2 regions of the Streptomyces sp. JLBJ103 genome follow, and region 2 is predicted to be linked to the other one. Evidence: riboswitches for the same ligand, from Rfam matches in the RefSeq annotation. Region 2 holds a riboswitch; the other holds the start of a gene.
The links. A riboswitch is a leader RNA that binds a small molecule or an ion and turns the genes downstream of it on or off. The one in region 2 is predicted to bind cyclic di-AMP.
Positions count from the first base shown of each region.

Region 1: linked by a shared signal. The riboswitch ahead of AC4BEG_RS02270 (transglycosylase family protein) and the one ahead of AC4BEG_RS19845 (C40 family peptidase) in region 2 are both predicted to bind cyclic di-AMP.

Region 1 is NZ_CM177089.1:553,646-561,435, forward strand. Features, by position in the region: gene AC4BEG_RS02260 (HEXXH motif domain-containing protein) at 1-1,787, opposite strand, end outside; gene AC4BEG_RS02265 (DUF4232 domain-containing protein) at 2,185-2,907, opposite strand; cyclic di-AMP (ydaO/yuaA leader) riboswitch at 3,398-3,574, shown strand; gene AC4BEG_RS02270 (transglycosylase family protein) at 3,580-4,788, shown strand; gene AC4BEG_RS02275 (DUF1876 domain-containing protein) at 4,896-5,165, opposite strand; partial or broken gene AC4BEG_RS02280 (phosphoribosyltransferase) at 5,192-5,845, opposite strand; gene AC4BEG_RS02285 (hypothetical protein) at 5,970-6,209, shown strand; gene AC4BEG_RS02290 (DUF72 domain-containing protein) at 6,206-6,988, shown strand; gene AC4BEG_RS02295 (carbohydrate ABC transporter permease) at 6,978-7,790, opposite strand, start outside.
Region 2 is NZ_CM177089.1:4,491,878-4,499,667, reverse strand. Features, by position in the region: gene AC4BEG_RS19860 (esterase/lipase family protein) at 232-1,017, shown strand; gene AC4BEG_RS19855 (M23 family metallopeptidase) at 1,270-2,934, shown strand; gene pcrA (DNA helicase PcrA) at 3,009-5,510, opposite strand; cyclic di-AMP (ydaO/yuaA leader) riboswitch at 5,668-5,845, shown strand; gene AC4BEG_RS19845 (C40 family peptidase) at 5,854-7,044, shown strand; gene AC4BEG_RS19840 (L,D-transpeptidase) at 7,171-7,790, opposite strand, start outside.

The DNA.
Region 1 (7,790 bases), 3.9 Mb from region 2:
GGCCCCGGACCGGGACCGGCCGTCCGTTCCGTCCCCGTGCCGCATAACGCCCGGTGGACGGCGAGCACCAGCTCGGGGCGGCTCAGCAGCGCCTGTCGCGCGGTGCTGTCCGGCATGCTGAGGGCGAGCCCCGCCCAGGCACTCAGATCGTCCGGGGCCGTCGCCAGCCGGGCCCGGTAGCCGCGCAGCGCGGCCGCGGCCCGGTCCGCGGCCCAGTCGAGATCGGCCCCGGCGGGTGTGGTGCCGTCGGGGAGCGTTGCGTTCCGGTCCGTGTCGAGGCGGGCGAACGCCGCCGGGTCCATGAGCCGGTGGCGGACGAGCGCGGGGCGCGCCGGGATCCCGGTGGGAGCCGGCCGGACCGCGGTGGCGGGCAGGTCCCGCGGCGGGGCGTTGCCCGCCCGCCAGGCCCGCGCCCAGCGGGTGGTCTGCGCGGGGTCGGGCCTGAGGTGGCGCAGCCGGTAGAGGAGTTCGGCGTCGATGAGCACATCCGTCGCCCAGCGCCGCGGCAGCGGCGGGACGGGCTCGGCCGACCACGCGGCGAGCCGCTCCTCCACCAGCTGGAGGAACCTTTCACCGAGCGGTGTGAGCCGGGCGTGGGCGAGGAGTGTCCGCAGCCCCCGCGCGGTCTGCGCACGGCGCAGGGCGAACTCGAACGCGGCGATGTCCCGGGCGGGCCCGTCCTCGGCGCGGTGCCACCGGTCCCGCCAGAACCCCGTGACACCGAGGAACGCGTACACCCCGTGCAGCAGACCCCGCAGCGGTCGGGGGTCCAGCCGCCAGGGCGCGTAGTGGACCTCCTCCAGGCCCCCTTCGATCAGCGGCACCAGATCCATCAGTGCGCTGAGCTTGATGTGCTGCGCCTCGTGCACCAGCGACGCGGCCAGCGCGAGTGGGTCGTCGGGGCGGCCGAGCAGCACACATCCGTGGGCTTCCGGGGAGGAGGCGCTGAACAGATCGGGATGGGCGGTGTAGGGCACGGGGACGAGGGAGCCCAGACATGCGGCGATCCCCCCAGGATCCACCTGCGACTGCTCCGCGACCAGCCGCCATGCGGTGTCGAAACACCCCTGCCAGTGCTTCCACTCGTCGTCGGTGAGTCTTTCCGGCGGGGTGGTGCGCAGGAAATCGCGATAGGGGTCGACATCGTCGAGGAAGGGCTCGCAGATATGCCCCTGGTGTTCGCCGCGCAATCGCCGGAGGCCGTACCATCCCGGCGCATTCCGGGTGAGGTCGAAAGGCAGCGGGACCGTATGCGGTCCGGCGGTCAGCGTGGTCTTCCCGTCCGGGGCGCGGACGACCTCGGCGGTTTCCGCCGTCCGGTCCGGGAGGCGGGCGAAACCGAGGGCGGGTAGGATCACCCCGCCCTCGCGCACCGCCACCGTGGTACGGAAGTCGATTCCCGCGAGAAGTGCGGCCGAAGCGGCCATGGCATGGAGATAGCCGATTTCGGTCCACAGTGGCGTTTTCACCGGTTCCCGGCCGCGCAGCCCGCGCAGACAGCGGTTGAGCCAGGTGCCCGCCTGGGGGTGCAGCAAGACCCGCTCCACGGCGGCCGGGGCCGCACGCTCCGCCCGGATCAGAAGGCGCCACGGCTCCCGGGCGTCGGGGAGCGGGCCCGGTAACGCGGAGTGGTCGGCGCAGATGCCGACCAGGGCGCGCAGTAGGAGCATGGTCCGGCTGCGCTGCCCGGATCGCAGCTCGGCCACCGACGACACACCGCCCGAACCCCGGCCCAACTCGGTGAAGCACCGCTCCGAAAGGCGATGAAAGGAGCGCTCAGCCGTCATGGCCACCTTGTTCCGGAAAGCGAGGGATGCGGCACTATTCCGCGGTTCCCTTGCTCCCGCAATTCTGTCCGGAACTGGAGGAGTTCACCAGGGTCGGTGGAAATTGGACCGCGTCGAGCAATCGCCGGGTCACCGAAGAAAGCCCATCGCTCCGGTCAAGGTCTTCGAGGGTCGCTCCCGAAAGGTCCAGCAGCTCCGTCTCGACCCCGGTCGCGGCTCGCTCCATGACACCGTCCCCCTCCGGACGCTACACACCGGCTCACGTGAGGCACCCCTCATGGTGACCTACCTATTTTGATTGCGAAAGGGTGAACACAGCCAGTCGGCGCCTGGCTTGTCAAGATTTTCGGACACCTCTACGCGAGGTGACATCGGTCCGGTATGCCGCTGTCAGATGTCAGGTGCCCGCTCCGGAACGGACCGCTTCGACATCGAAGACCCCTCCGCAGACGCGGAAGGAGTGCGCCGCGGTCGTCATGGCCCGGAAGGAGTCCGGCGGATAGGCCCGGATGGTCGCGGCGGGCTTCCGGCACGGGGTGTCGTTCACGCCCTCGTTGAGGGTGTGCAGGACCGCCGAGGCGCTGCCGCCCGGCGGCAGGGAGACGGTGGAGTGCGAGGGGCCCCGCCGGACGGCGGGGGCGCCTATGCGGGCGCCGTCGGCGTCGAGCAGGGACACCCCGGGGAATCCGGTGAGGGTGCAGGCCGAGGTCGAGGTGTTGGTCAGGACCAGCGGCAGATACACATTGCCCGCGCCCACGTCCTTGCGGCCCACGGTCAGCTTCAGCGCTTGTGTGGAGCAGATGCGGCGCACGGCCGGGGCGTCGGCGTCCGTGGCGGACCGGGCGCGGGACGGCGCGGAGCGGTCACGCGGAGCGGCGGCGCCCTGGGACCCGTCCGAGGAACGCGGGGCGCGCGACGCGTCCGAGGAACGCGGGGCGCCCGCCGCGTCCGACGTGCGGGCGGCACCGGAGGCGTCGGAGCCTGCCCAGGCCCCCGCGCCGGAGTCGGTGCCGCACCCCGTGGCCGTGGCCAGCGCGCCCATGAGCAGCGCGGACAGGACCAGTGGCCGGGAGCGGGCCGTGGTGGTACGCCGTGCTGCCGTGCCGTGCCGTTGTGCCATGAGTGACCTCCCCAGGTCAGCCATCGGCGGGGCACCGACCGCGAGGGCGCGTGCCCCGATGCTTCCCGTCCATCCCCCTTGGCTCACCCTTCCCCGCTTTGACTCCGTTATGTCACCCGGCACATTGGCTGCATTCTTCAAGAAATTCCGCATAGCGCACATCTCGCCATAATCGGTCGAATCGGAAATGCAGTGACGCAGGTCACAGCAGAATCCGCCAATTGATCGATTTCCAGGGAAAGATCACCAACGGCAACGGATTCCTTGGTGTCGTAACGTTTCTGACACTCATTCGGAAAAAAACGGTCTCGCTCTCCGAAGGAGATCCGACGCACAGAGTGACACCGGGTGAGGGGTCCGGAGGCCGGTGCCCTGCTCAACACACCGAGACCTTGTCGTGACCAAATCGATGTGTTTACTGTGCGGCTCTCGTCGCATTCCATGCGCGGGCCTCCTCCGCCGGAGCGCCGAGTCCTGCCGTCGGCTGAGGGGTGACACGACGACCTGTCACGGCAGGAGCGGGGGAACCAGGTAGGCGCCGTACCGCGCGACCACGCGGTACGGCTTGGGGTGAAGACGCACCACGGGGCCATGGCGCCGCGTGCGTGCGGCCGGGCAACTCCAGCCCGAACCCGACAGCTCACCTCGCAGGCGTAGGAGAGGAAGAGCTCAATGGCTGCACGCGGACGTCACCGCCGGCCTAAGCCTCGCCGCGTCTCCCGCGCCCAACTCGCGTTCACCGCGGGCGGCGCCGGAGTGGCCCTGCCGCTCATCGGCGTCGGCCAGGCGAACGCCGCCTCCGTCGACACCTGGGACAAAGTGGCGGAGTGCGAGTCCGGCAACAACTGGAGCATCAACACCGGAAACGGCTACTACGGCGGTCTCCAGTTCTCCCAGAGCACCTGGCAGGCATACGGCGGCGGCTCCTACGCCGCGCGGGCCGACCTGGCCACCAAGGCCGAGCAGATCACCGTGGCCCAGAAGGTCCTCGCGAGCCAAGGCCCCACCGCCTGGCCGGTCTGCTCGGTGAAGGCCGGGCTGACGCGCGGCGGACCGGCCCCGGACGTCTCGACCGGCTCCGGCGGCTCCAGCGGTTCCGGAGCGCAGACCCCGAAGGCGGCGCCCAAGTCGACGCCGAAGGCCACCCCCGAGGCTGCCCCGAAGGCCGCGCCCAAGGCCACCACCAAGGCCACACCGCGGTCGGACTCGTACACCGTGGCCGGGGGTGACACCCTCTCCCGGATCGCCGGTGCCGAGCACGTCGACGGCGGATGGTCGGCGCTCTACGACGCCAACCGCCGGACCATCGGCGACGACCCCAATCTGATCCTCCCCGGCCAGCGGCTCACCCTCGACACCGATGCCCAGGGCGGACAGGACCGGGCCCCGCAGGCCAAGCCGAGGACGGGCGCCGACGCCCAGCGGGCCACCAGCCCCGGCACCGGGCAGGGGCGGCAGGACACCGCCACCCGTTCCTCCTCCTTCACCACACCGGTCGCCAGCACCCACGTGGGCACCGCCTACGGGGTGCCCGGCAACTGGTCCAGCGGCCACCACACCGGCGCCGACTTCCCCGTGCCGGCGGGCACCCAGGTGCGGGCGGTGGGCCCGGCCGAGGTGGTCGCGGCGGGCTGGGGCGGGGCGTACGGCTACCAGGTCGTCCTGCGCCACTCCGACGGCATGTACAGCCAGTACGCGCACATGTCGGCGCTCTCGGTCCACGTCGGCCAGTCGGTCAAGGGCGGCCAGAAGATAGGCAGCTCCGGTTCGACCGGCAACAGCACGGGACCGCATGTGCACTTCGAGGTGCGCACCGGTCCCGACTACGGTTCGGACGTCAATCCGCTGAGCTATCTGCGGTCGAAGGGCGTCTCCATCTGAGAAGGGCGCCTCCATCTGACCGGCCCGGCACATGCCGAGCGGGTTGCCCGGGCGGTGCACCGCCCGGGCAGCCCAGCATCTCCCCCACGGCACCGCTTCCCCGCGGCCTACATCGTCAGATGAGCCTTGGTGTGTGTGACTTCCTCGATGTCGCCGCCCGCCTTGCCGATCAGCCGGTGGGCGAGGTTGCTCAGCGCCCTCGCCGCCGCGATCTCCTCGCCGACCCTCGGCTGTGCCGGGTCGTCGGGGTTGCGGTTGGCGCGGCCCTGGGCCAGCATCTCGGTGCCGTCGTGCATCCTCAGCCGGACCACCGCCTCGGTCAGCGGGCCGACCTCACGGAATTCCATCTGTACGTCGCATCCCACGATCGTCTCCATCGCGATCACCTCCTACCTCACCCTCCAGGATGCGCCTCCCCGGTCTCTCCGGTCGAGTGGGACAGCAGCTCCACGACCTCGGCGTCCCCGGTCTGCGAGAAGTCCTGGTACCACTCGCCGACCGCGGAGAACTCCGGCGGTGTGGACAGGCACACCACCTCGTCCGCGTCCTCGCGCAGCGACGCGACCGCGTCCGGCGGCGCCACCGGGACGGCCAGGACGACCCGGGCCGCCCCCTGCGCCCGTGCCACCCGGCAGGCCGCGCGCGCGGTGGCCCCGGTCGCGATCCCGTCGTCCACGACGATCACCGTCCGGCCCTCGACCGCTATCCGCGGCCGCCCCCGGCGGAACCGCCGGGCCTGGCGGACCAGCTCCGCCTGCTCGGTCCGCTCCACCTCCTGGAGGTCCTCCTCACCGATCCGGCTCATCCGGATGATCGCCTCGTGCACCACCCGCACACCGCCCTCGCCGATGGCGCCGAAGCCCAGCTCACGGTGGTAGGGGACGCCGAGCTTGCGGACGATGATCACGTCCAGCGGGGCCCCGAGAGCCTGGGCGACCTCGAAAGCCACCGGCACCCCGCCCCGGGGCAGCCCCAGTACCACGGGCCGCTCGTCGCGCAGCGGCCGCAGCGCCTCGGCGAGGCGCCGCCCGGCGTCCACGCGGTCGCTGAAGATCATCGCTCACCCCCGGCACAAAGGCTCTCCTTCGAATCAAGCCGACATTGCCCCGGGCCGCAAACGGGCGGCACCGGCCGCGCGGGCTTCCAGGGCGTATTCCGCGCCCCGGAGGCACCCTGGAGGTATGAGGAACACGACGCATCCGGGCACGTCCGGATACCCCGTCTTCGTCGAGCCCTTCGACGCCGACACCCGCTACCGGCGGGTGAGGCTGCGCGGCCTCGGCTGTGAACCCCTCGAACGGGAGGAGTTCGAGCCGACCGTCCGCCGGGCCTTCCCGGACATCGACTTCGACGATCCGGAGCAGGTCCACTGGGCCGACCGGCCGGGGCAGTGGCCGGCCTGGCACCCGGGCGAGGCATGACCGTCCTGATCGGCACGTCGGGCTGGCAGTACAAGGACTGGCGGGGCGATCTCTATCCGGCCGACTGCCCACAGCGGCTGTGGCTGGAGGAGTACGCGTGTGCCTTCGCCACCGTCGAGAGCAACAACGCCTTCTACCGGCTGCCCGACCACGACCAGTTCGTCACCTGGCGGAACCGCACCCCCGACGGCTTTGTGATGGCGCTCAAGGCCAGCCGCTATCTCACCCACATCAAGCGGCTGCGCGACCCGCGGGAGCCGGTGGAGCGGCTGATGTCGCACGCACAGGGCCTCGGCGACCGGCTCGGCCCCGTCCTGCTCCAGCTCCCGCCCACCCTGCGCGCCGATCCCGCGCTGCTGGACACCGCTCTGGGCTGCTTCCCCGCCGGGAGCCGGGTGGCCGTCGAACCGCGCCACACGTCCTGGTGGACCGATGAGGTGCGCGCGGTGCTGGAGCGGCACGGCGCCGCGCTGTGCTGGGCGGACGCCGGATCGCGACCGGCCGCCCCGCTGTGGCGCACCGCCGGGTGGGGCTATCTGCGCTTCCACGGCGGCCGCGCCCACCCGGCCCCGCGCTACGGCGCCCAGGCGCTGGCCACCTGGGCGCACCGGGTGGACGAGACCTGGCCGGGCGGTGCCGCGGTGTACGCGTACTTCAACAACGACACGGGCGGGGCGGCGGTGCACGACGCCGCCGCCTTCGCCCGGTCGCTGTCCAAGCTGGGCCGGGAGGTCAGCCGTACGCCCTCCACGCTGCCGGTGGCCGGGCTCACTCCTTGACCGCGCCGCCGAGCATCCCTTCGATGAAGCGGCGCTGGAGCGCCACGTAGACCACCACCACCGGCAGCGCGATGAGCACCGAGGCCGCCGCGAGCAGGGCCGCGTCGGAGCTGTGCTGTCCCTGGAAGAAGGCGAGGCCCAGCGGGACGGTGCGATGGGCCTCGTCGCTGACCATCACCAGTGCCATCAGGAACTCGTTCCAGGTCCACATGAAGGTGATGACCACCATGGTGGAGATCGCCGGGCGGCCCATCGGGACGAGCACCCGCCACAGGGTGGTCCAGGTGTCCGCGCCGTCGATCCGGGCCGCCTCGATCACCGCCCGTGCGCTGCCCCGGAAGTAGGTGCGCATCCAGAACACGCCGAAGGCCAGGGACTGCGCGGTCTGCGGCAGGATCAACGCCCAGTAGGTGTCGGTGAGTCCGGCCCAGCGCAGATCGAAGTAGAGCGGGACGACCAGGGCCTCCTGCGGCAGGGTGAGCCCGATGACGAAGAGGTGGAACAGCACGGTGGAGCCGGGGAAGCGCATCACGCCGAAGGCGTACGCGGCCAGGACGGCCAGCACCGTCGTGACCGCCACGACGACCGCGGTGACCAGCAGCGAGTTGCCGAGGTAGGTGCCGAAGTGGCCACGGCTCCAGGCGTCGGTGAAGTTGCTCCAGTGCGGTCCGTCCTCGGGCAGCGAGAACCCGGTGTCCAGGGAGTCCTGTGAGCCGAAGGCCGTGGAGAGGATGCCGATCACCGGGGTGAGGGCGATGACGGCGAACAGGGTGAGGATGCCGTAGGTGACACCGCGTTCCAG
Region 2 (7,790 bases):
CTTCGGACGCCGGGTCGGCCACACAAGGGGAGCCGCAGCGGGGACCGCCGCACCGCGCAGCGCCGCTCATCGCCATCGGCAGTTATGGGCATGGGCATGGCGCAGCACGGTGCGGCGGTGCGGTCATACCGCCATGACGTTCACCATGGCCATGACCTCACCCATGGGCATGGCCATGCTCACGGCCACGTCCACGGCTGCCCGTGCGGGCACACCGGGAGGTCGGCCGCCATGGGCCTCATATGCTTTCGGGCCATCACCCTCGACCTGGCGATCCTCGCCGGACATCTGGTGCTCTACCCGACCGGCATCCTGCCGGAGCGACCGCCCGTTCCGCCGCCGCCCGACGCCGCCGCCCGGCTCCCCACCGAGGGCCGGGCCCACCGCCCCGTCGTCCTGCTCCATGGCTTCATCGACAACCGCTCCGTCTTCGTCCTGCTGCGCCGCGCTCTGCACCGGCACGGCCGACAGCATGTCGAAGCGCTCAACTACTCGCCGCTCACCTGCGACCTGCGCACCGCCGCCGCGCTCCTCGCCCGCCATATCGAAGAGGTCTGCGCCCGCACCGGCCACAGCCGGGTCGATGTGATCGGCCACAGCCTGGGCGGACTGATCGCCCGCTACTACGTCCAGCGGCTCGGTGGCGATCTCCGCGTCCACTCCCTGGTGACGCTCGGTACCCCACACGCGGGAACGCGCGCGGCGCCCTTGTTGTCCGCACATCCGCTCGTGCGTCAGATGTGCCCGGACTCCGATGTGATAGCGGAGTTGCGGCAGCCTGCCCCCGAATGCCGTACGCGCATGATCTCTTTTTGGAGCGATGCGGATCAGTTGATGATCCCGGCGGAGACGGCCCGGATAGACCATCCGGATGTGATCTCCCGGAACATTCGCGTCAGAGGAATCGGACATCTCGCCCTACCAGTGCATTCCGCGGTCGCCGCCGGAGTCCTGGAGGCCCTGGACACCGCTGACGAGGCCCCGGCGGACACACCGGACACCTTCTCGGTGGCCTGACCGCGGCCCGGCCCAGGGACCCGACCGCGGCCCGACGGCGGCCCGACGACGGGAGCGCAAAGGCCGCGCGGGGACGGAAATTGCCGAACAATAATCGAACGCCCGGCCAAGGAAGCGCGTACAGTCCGCCGAAAGACGACCAAATGCCCTTTCCCATGATGCTCAAAACTTGCTGAAGATTGTCGCTGCCGCGTACCGCCGGGTACAGTCGCCGCTAATTCTCCTGCTGCCGAGGCGAAAGAGAAGTTGGTGGTGAACGACCGTCACCCGTCGGTGGGCTCCAACCCGGCCGACCCCGCTCCTGACGCCTCATATCCGTACTACGAGGCATACGGTCAGCAGCAGGACACAGCGCACGGCCACGTCGGGTACGACGGCTACTCCACCGGCAGCTTCGACCAACTCGGCGCCGCCTACGGCGACGGGGACCCGCTCTTCGGCGCGCTCCCCGGAAGCAACGGCTCCTACGACGGCTATGCCGCCGGGCACAGCGGCCAGTACGACGCCTCGCAGTGGGACGTCACCGGTCAGCAGATGACCGGTACGTACGACATGGGCCACTCCGGCCACTTCGAGACCGGCGCCTACGACACCACCACGATGTGGGCCGCCTCCGGCTATCAGCTGCCGACCGACATCCCGTCGCAGCCGACCGCGGAGACCGGTGGGCAGTGGGACATCCACGCGTGGGGCACCGACGCCACCGGCCACATCGAGATCCCCGCACAGTGGGACAACTCCGGCACGGCGTACGACACCACCGCGTTCGACGCCACCGCCCTACAGGACGCCACCGCGCTCCACGACGCCACCGGCCTCCACGACTCCGCCGCGCTCGACAACACCGGCTACGACACCGGCGCCTACGAGACCTTCGAGTCCTACGACTCCTGCGACGGCCCGGACATGACCTCGGGCGTCAACACCGGCCAGACCCAGTTCTGGGACACCACCGCCTTCGCCACCGGCGACGAGACACCGCAGGACACGCACCACGACGGGGCCCACGACGCACCCCACGACGACCACCCCGGCGTCCGCGAGGCCGAACCAGAACCCGAGGCGGCGGCCGAACACGAGCCCGCGCCCGATGCCGACGTGACGCTCCTGTCCGCGCCGTCGCCTTCGCGCACAGCGCAGTCCGCACGCCGTGGAAGCGGCGGCGGCAACGGCCGGGCCCGCCGACGCACCGTGTCGGCCCGCCCCAAACGCTCCGCGCTCCTCACCGTCGCCGTCCCGTCCGTCTGCGCCCTCGGCGTCAGCGCGGTGGCCGCCGCCTCCGTCGGGATGAGCAACGACAAGAAGGACAGTTCGGCCACCCAGGCCGCCCCCGCCGCGCCGCCCGTCAAGGCCGCCGCCGCCAACAGCAAGCTGGACAGCCAGCTCGCCGAAGTCCGCGAAGGCGCCGACGACTTCCGGGACCGCGCCAGCCGCACCCAGGAGCGCATCGACCTCCAGGCACGCCAGGCCGCCGAGAAGAAGCGCAAGGCCGTGGAGGCCGCGCGCAAGGAGGCACTGCGCCCCAAGTTCGCGCTCCCCGTCGCCGAGCACGGCCTGAGCGCCACCTACGGCCAGGCGGGCATCAACTGGATGTCCCTGCACACCGGTATCGACTTCCCGGTCAGCTACGGCACCCCCGTCATGGCCGCGACCGACGGCACCGTGCGGACCCAGTGGAACGACGCCTACGGCAACATGGTCATATTGACCAGTCCGGACGGCACGGAGACCTGGTACTGCCATCTCAGCAGCGCCAAGATCCGCTCCGGGACCGTCAAGGCGGGCGACACCATCGCCTTCTCCGGGGACTCGGGCAACTCCACCGGCCCGCACTTGCACTTCGAGGTGCACCCCGGGGGCGGGGCGGCCGTCGACCCGCTGCCCTGGCTGCGCGGCCACGGCCTCAACCCGTCGTAACCTCGACGCGCCCCCCGAACGCCCCCGTCGTCACCCCAGCCCCCGAAGTCCGCCCCTGAAGTCCGCCCCTCCAGCTACAGCTTCTCGACCGGCGCGTACCGCAGCAGCAGCCGCTTCGGCTTCTCGTCGCCAAAGTCGATCGTGGCCTCCGCGTTGTCCCCGCTGCCCTTCACCGCCACGACGGTGCCGAGCCCGAAGCTGTCATGGGTGACCCGGTCGCCGATGGCCAGGGAGACGGCTGGCCGCTCCTTCGCCCGCCGGGTGGCGAAACCGCTCGCCCCCGCGCGCGTCCGCGACGACCCACCGCCCGAGAGCCCGCCGCCCGAGAACCCGGAGCCGCCCGCGATGGCGCCCATGGACGCCGACGGGGTGGCCGGACCGGTCCGGCGCCACCGCACATACTGGTCCGGGATCTCCTCCAGGAAGCGGGAGGGCGGGTTGTACGCGGGCTGCCCCCACGCACTCCGCATCGTCGAACGCGTCAGATACAGCCGCTCGCGCGCGCGTGTGATCCCCACATAGGCGAGCCGCCGCTCCTCCTCCAGCTCCTTGGTCTGACCGAGCGCCCGCATATGCGGGAAGACGCCGTCCTCCAGACCGCTGAGGAAGACGACGGGGAACTCAAGACCCTTGGCCGTGTGCAGCGTCATCAGCGTGATGACCCCGGTGCCCTCCAGGTCCTCGTCCGGGATCTGGTCGGAGTCGGCGACCAGCGCGACCTGCTCCAGGAACTCGGCGAGCGTACCGGGGTTCTCCTCACCCCGGTCCTGCTCGAACTCCAGGGCCACGGCGGCCAGCTCCTGGAGGTTCTCGATCCGGGTCTCGTCCTGCGGGTCCGTGGACGCCTGGAGCTCCGCGAGATAGCCGGTGCGCTCGAGCACCGCCTCCAGCACCGTGGCCGGGCCCGCGCCCGACTCCACGATGGTGCGCAGCTCCTCCATCAGCGTGTTGAACCGCTTCACCGCGTTCGCCGAGCGGGCGGCCATGCCGTACGCCTCGTCGACCCGGCGCAGCGCCTGCGGGAAGGTGATCTTCTCGCGCAGCGCCAGCGCGTCGATCATCGCCTCGGCGCGCTCGCCGATACCGCGCTTGGGCACGTTCAGAATGCGGCGCAGCGGGACGTTGTCCTCGGGGTTGGCCAGCACCCGCAGATAGGCGAGGACGTCCCGGACCTCCTTGCGCTCGTAGAAGCGCACTCCGCCGACGACCTTGTACGGCAGCCCGACGCGGATGAAGATTTCCTCGAAGACACGGGACTGGGCGTTGGTGCGGTAGAAGACGGCGACATCCCCCGCCTTGGCGTCGCCCGCGTCCGTCAGCCGGTCGATCTCATCGGCGACGAACTGGGCCTCGTCGTGCTCGGTGTCGGCCACATAGCCGGTGATGGTGGCCCCGGCACCGGCCTCGGTCCACAGGTTCTTCGGGCGGCGGTTCTCATTGCGCTCGATGACCGCGTTGGCCGCGCTGAGGATGGTCTGTGTGGAGCGGTAGTTCTGCTCCAGCAGGATGGTCCGCGCGTCCGGGTAGTCCTCCTCGAACTGGAGGATGTTACGGATGGTGGCGCCGCGGAAAGCGTAGATGGACTGGTCGGCGTCGCCCACCACGCACAGCTCGCCGGCCGTGGTCTCCTCGGTGTCCGTGCCGACCAGCTCGCGCACCAGGGTGTACTGCGCGTGGTTGGTGTCCTGGTACTCGTCGACCAGCACATGGCGGAACCGGCGGCGGTAGTGCTCGGCGACATCGGGGAACGCCTGGAGCAGATTGACCGTGGTCATGATGATGTCGTCAAAGTCCAGCGCGTTGGCCTCGCGCAGCCTCGACTGGTACATCGCATACGCCTCGGCGAGCGTCTTCTCGAAGCCGTCCGCGGCCTGCCCGGCGAAGGTCTCCTCGTCGATCAGCTCGTTCTTCAGGTTGGAGATCTTGGCGCTGAAGGACTTGGGCGGGAACCGCTTGGGGTCCAGGTCCAGATCCCGGCAGACCAGCGCCATCAACCGCTTGGAATCGGCCGCGTCGTAGATCGAGAACGATGAGGTGAAGCCCAGCTTCTTGGACTCGCGGCGCAGGATGCGCACACAGGCGCTGTGGAAGGTGGAGACCCACATGGCATGCGCCCGTGGTCCGACCAGCTCCTCCACCCGCTCCTTCATCTCGCCCGCGGCCTTGTTGGTGAAGGTGATGGCGAGGATCTGGCCGGGGTGCACTCCGCGCGCGCCGAGCAGATACGCGATGCGGTGGGTGAGCACCCGGGTCTTGCCGGAACCGGCGCCCGCGACGATCAGCAGCGGTGAGCCGGTGTGCTCCACGGCGGCACGCTGCTGCTCGTTCAGCCCCTCGAGCAGGGCCGCCGGGTCCACGGCCGGCCGCGCCGCGCCGTCCCGGTAGTACGCCTCCCGGGGCACGCTCGGCACGGGCGCGTCGAAATCGCCGCTGAAGAGGTGGTGCGGTACGTCCTCACCACCGCCGGGACCGTGGTGCTCGGGGCCCTCGTGGTGCTCGTGGTCCTCGGGCGGTGGGGGCTCCTCGCCCGAGGGTCCGAGGTCCGCCAGGAAGCTGTCGTCAAAGAGGCTGCTCATCGCTCACCGAGTCTAGGCCGCGCCACTGACAGCCTACGTGCGAACATCACGAAACGGTTTCGGGCAAAAGGAACACCAGCCTTCACAGGAGCCCCACGAGTTGGCTACCGTCCTCCGTCAGGCAGTCCGAACACCTGTCGGCGAACCACGTCGGCACGGACGGCCTCCGCCGAGTCCGGCCACGTCGCGAGGCAGCCGGAGCCGGGGACCCACACGTTCCACCGGGGTGAATCGGCCCGGCGACGGCACACCGTGCCGCCCGGACGGGCCGTAGGGCAGCCTTCCGTTCCGCCCGAACCCGACAGCTAACCCGGTAGGCGGTCCACGGAAGGAGTCGCCTCCCTTGGCGTCGCACCGCAAGCCGCGGACCCGAATACCGGCAGCGCTGAACGGTCAGAGCCGCCGGACCGCCGTCGGGGTCACCACGGCCGCCCTGGCCTCGGTCACCCTGCTCTCCCAGGCGGCGAACGCCGCGCCCGGCGATCCCAAGCCCGCCACCCAGTCGATCGAAGAGGTCAAGAAGAAGGTCGACACCCTTTACCACCAGGCGGAGAGCGCCACCCAGGGCTACAACGCCGCCAAGGAGCGCACCGAGACCCAGCGCGCCAAGGTCGACAAGCTGCTGGACAGCGTCGCCAAGCGCACCGAGAAGCTCAACGAGGCCCGGCGCACGCTCGGCACCTACGCCGCGGCCCAGTACCGCAGCGGCGGCATGGCCACCAGCACCGCCGCCATGCTCTTCTCCTCCGACCCGCGCGACGTCTTCGACCAGTCGCATCTGATGGACCGGCTCACCGGCCGCCAGAAGGAGGCCGTCGAGGAGTTCCAGACGGAGCGCACCAAGGCGGCCAAGGAGCGCGCCACCGCCACCAAGAGCCTCGCCTCGCTGACCTCGTCGCAGAAGACGCTCAAGACGAAGAAGCAGGCCGTCCAGACCAAGCTGTCCGAGGCGCGGCGCCTGCTGTCGAACCTGACCGCCAAGGAGAAGGCACGGCTGGCGGCGATCGAGAAGGCGAAGCAGGAGGAGGCCCGGCGCAAGGCGGCCGCACTCGCCGAGAAGCAGCGGCAGGCGGAGGCCGAACGTCAGCGGCAGGCCGCGGCCGAACGTCAGCGGCAGCAGGAGTCCAACGACAGCTCCGGCTCGTCCACGCCGTCCGCTCCTTCCACTCCTGCCCCCTCCACCAGCACCAAGGCGGCGCAGGCGGTCGCCTTCGCCCAGGCACAGATCGGCAAGCCGTACGTCTGGGGCGCCACCGGCCCCAACTCCTTCGACTGCTCGGGGCTGACCCAGGCGGCCTGGAAGTCCGCCGGGGTGTCCCTGCCGCGCACCACCTGGGACCAGGTGAAGGTCGGGACGCGGGTGTCGACGTCCGACCTCAAACCAGGCGATCTGGTCTTCTTCTACGACGACATCAGCCATGTCGGGCTCTACATCGGCGACGGGATGATGATCCACGCGCCGAAGCCGGGTGACACCGTGAAGAAGGCGCCGATCACCGAAATGCCGATCTACGGCAGCGTGCGCCCCGCCTGACGTCCGGGCCGCGCCCCGTCGTGTGAGGGGCGGACCCTCGGCACCATGCATGGCACGCGCCCCCGTCCCAGCTGCGCAGCTGGGACGGGGGCGCGTGGCCGTACGCCGAGCGCGGGCCGCAGGCCGTTACGTGCCGGGCTTGCGGCCGTAGACGTAGACGTCGTCGCCGTTCCTCAGCAGGCTCCAGTACTTCTTGGCGTCGCCCTTACGCATGTTGACGCAGCCATGGGAGCCGGGCGGGGACCACACACTCCCCGCGATCGAGTGGAACGCCTGACCGCCGTCGAAGAACTGGCTGTACGGCATGGCGACGTCGTAGATCGTCGACCAGTGGTCGATGTCCCGCCAGTAGATCTTCTTCAGACCCGTCCGGGTCTCATAGCGGTCACGCCCCGTGCGCACCGGCACCGGTCCGTAGACCAGCCGGGAGCCGTCCTGGACCCAGCTCAGCTGGCGGGTGAGGTCAACGCAGGCGATCCGGCCCCTGTTGGTGGGGCACCTCCCCGCCGCGTTGGGGTTGTGGCCCGCCGCCCGCTGCGCGTTCTTCAGGCTCATCACCCCCCAGGTGATGGGCCCGGCATAGCCGATGGTCGGGCTGATGCCGTTGTTGATCTGGAACTTCTGGATCGCCAGGCAGTCGGTGCGCGACTGCCGTCCGTCCACCGGGCGGCCGAGGAACTTCTCGACCTTCTTCTGATACGGCCCGGCGCTCGTCGTACACGACGGTGCGGCCTGAGCCGGGGTGG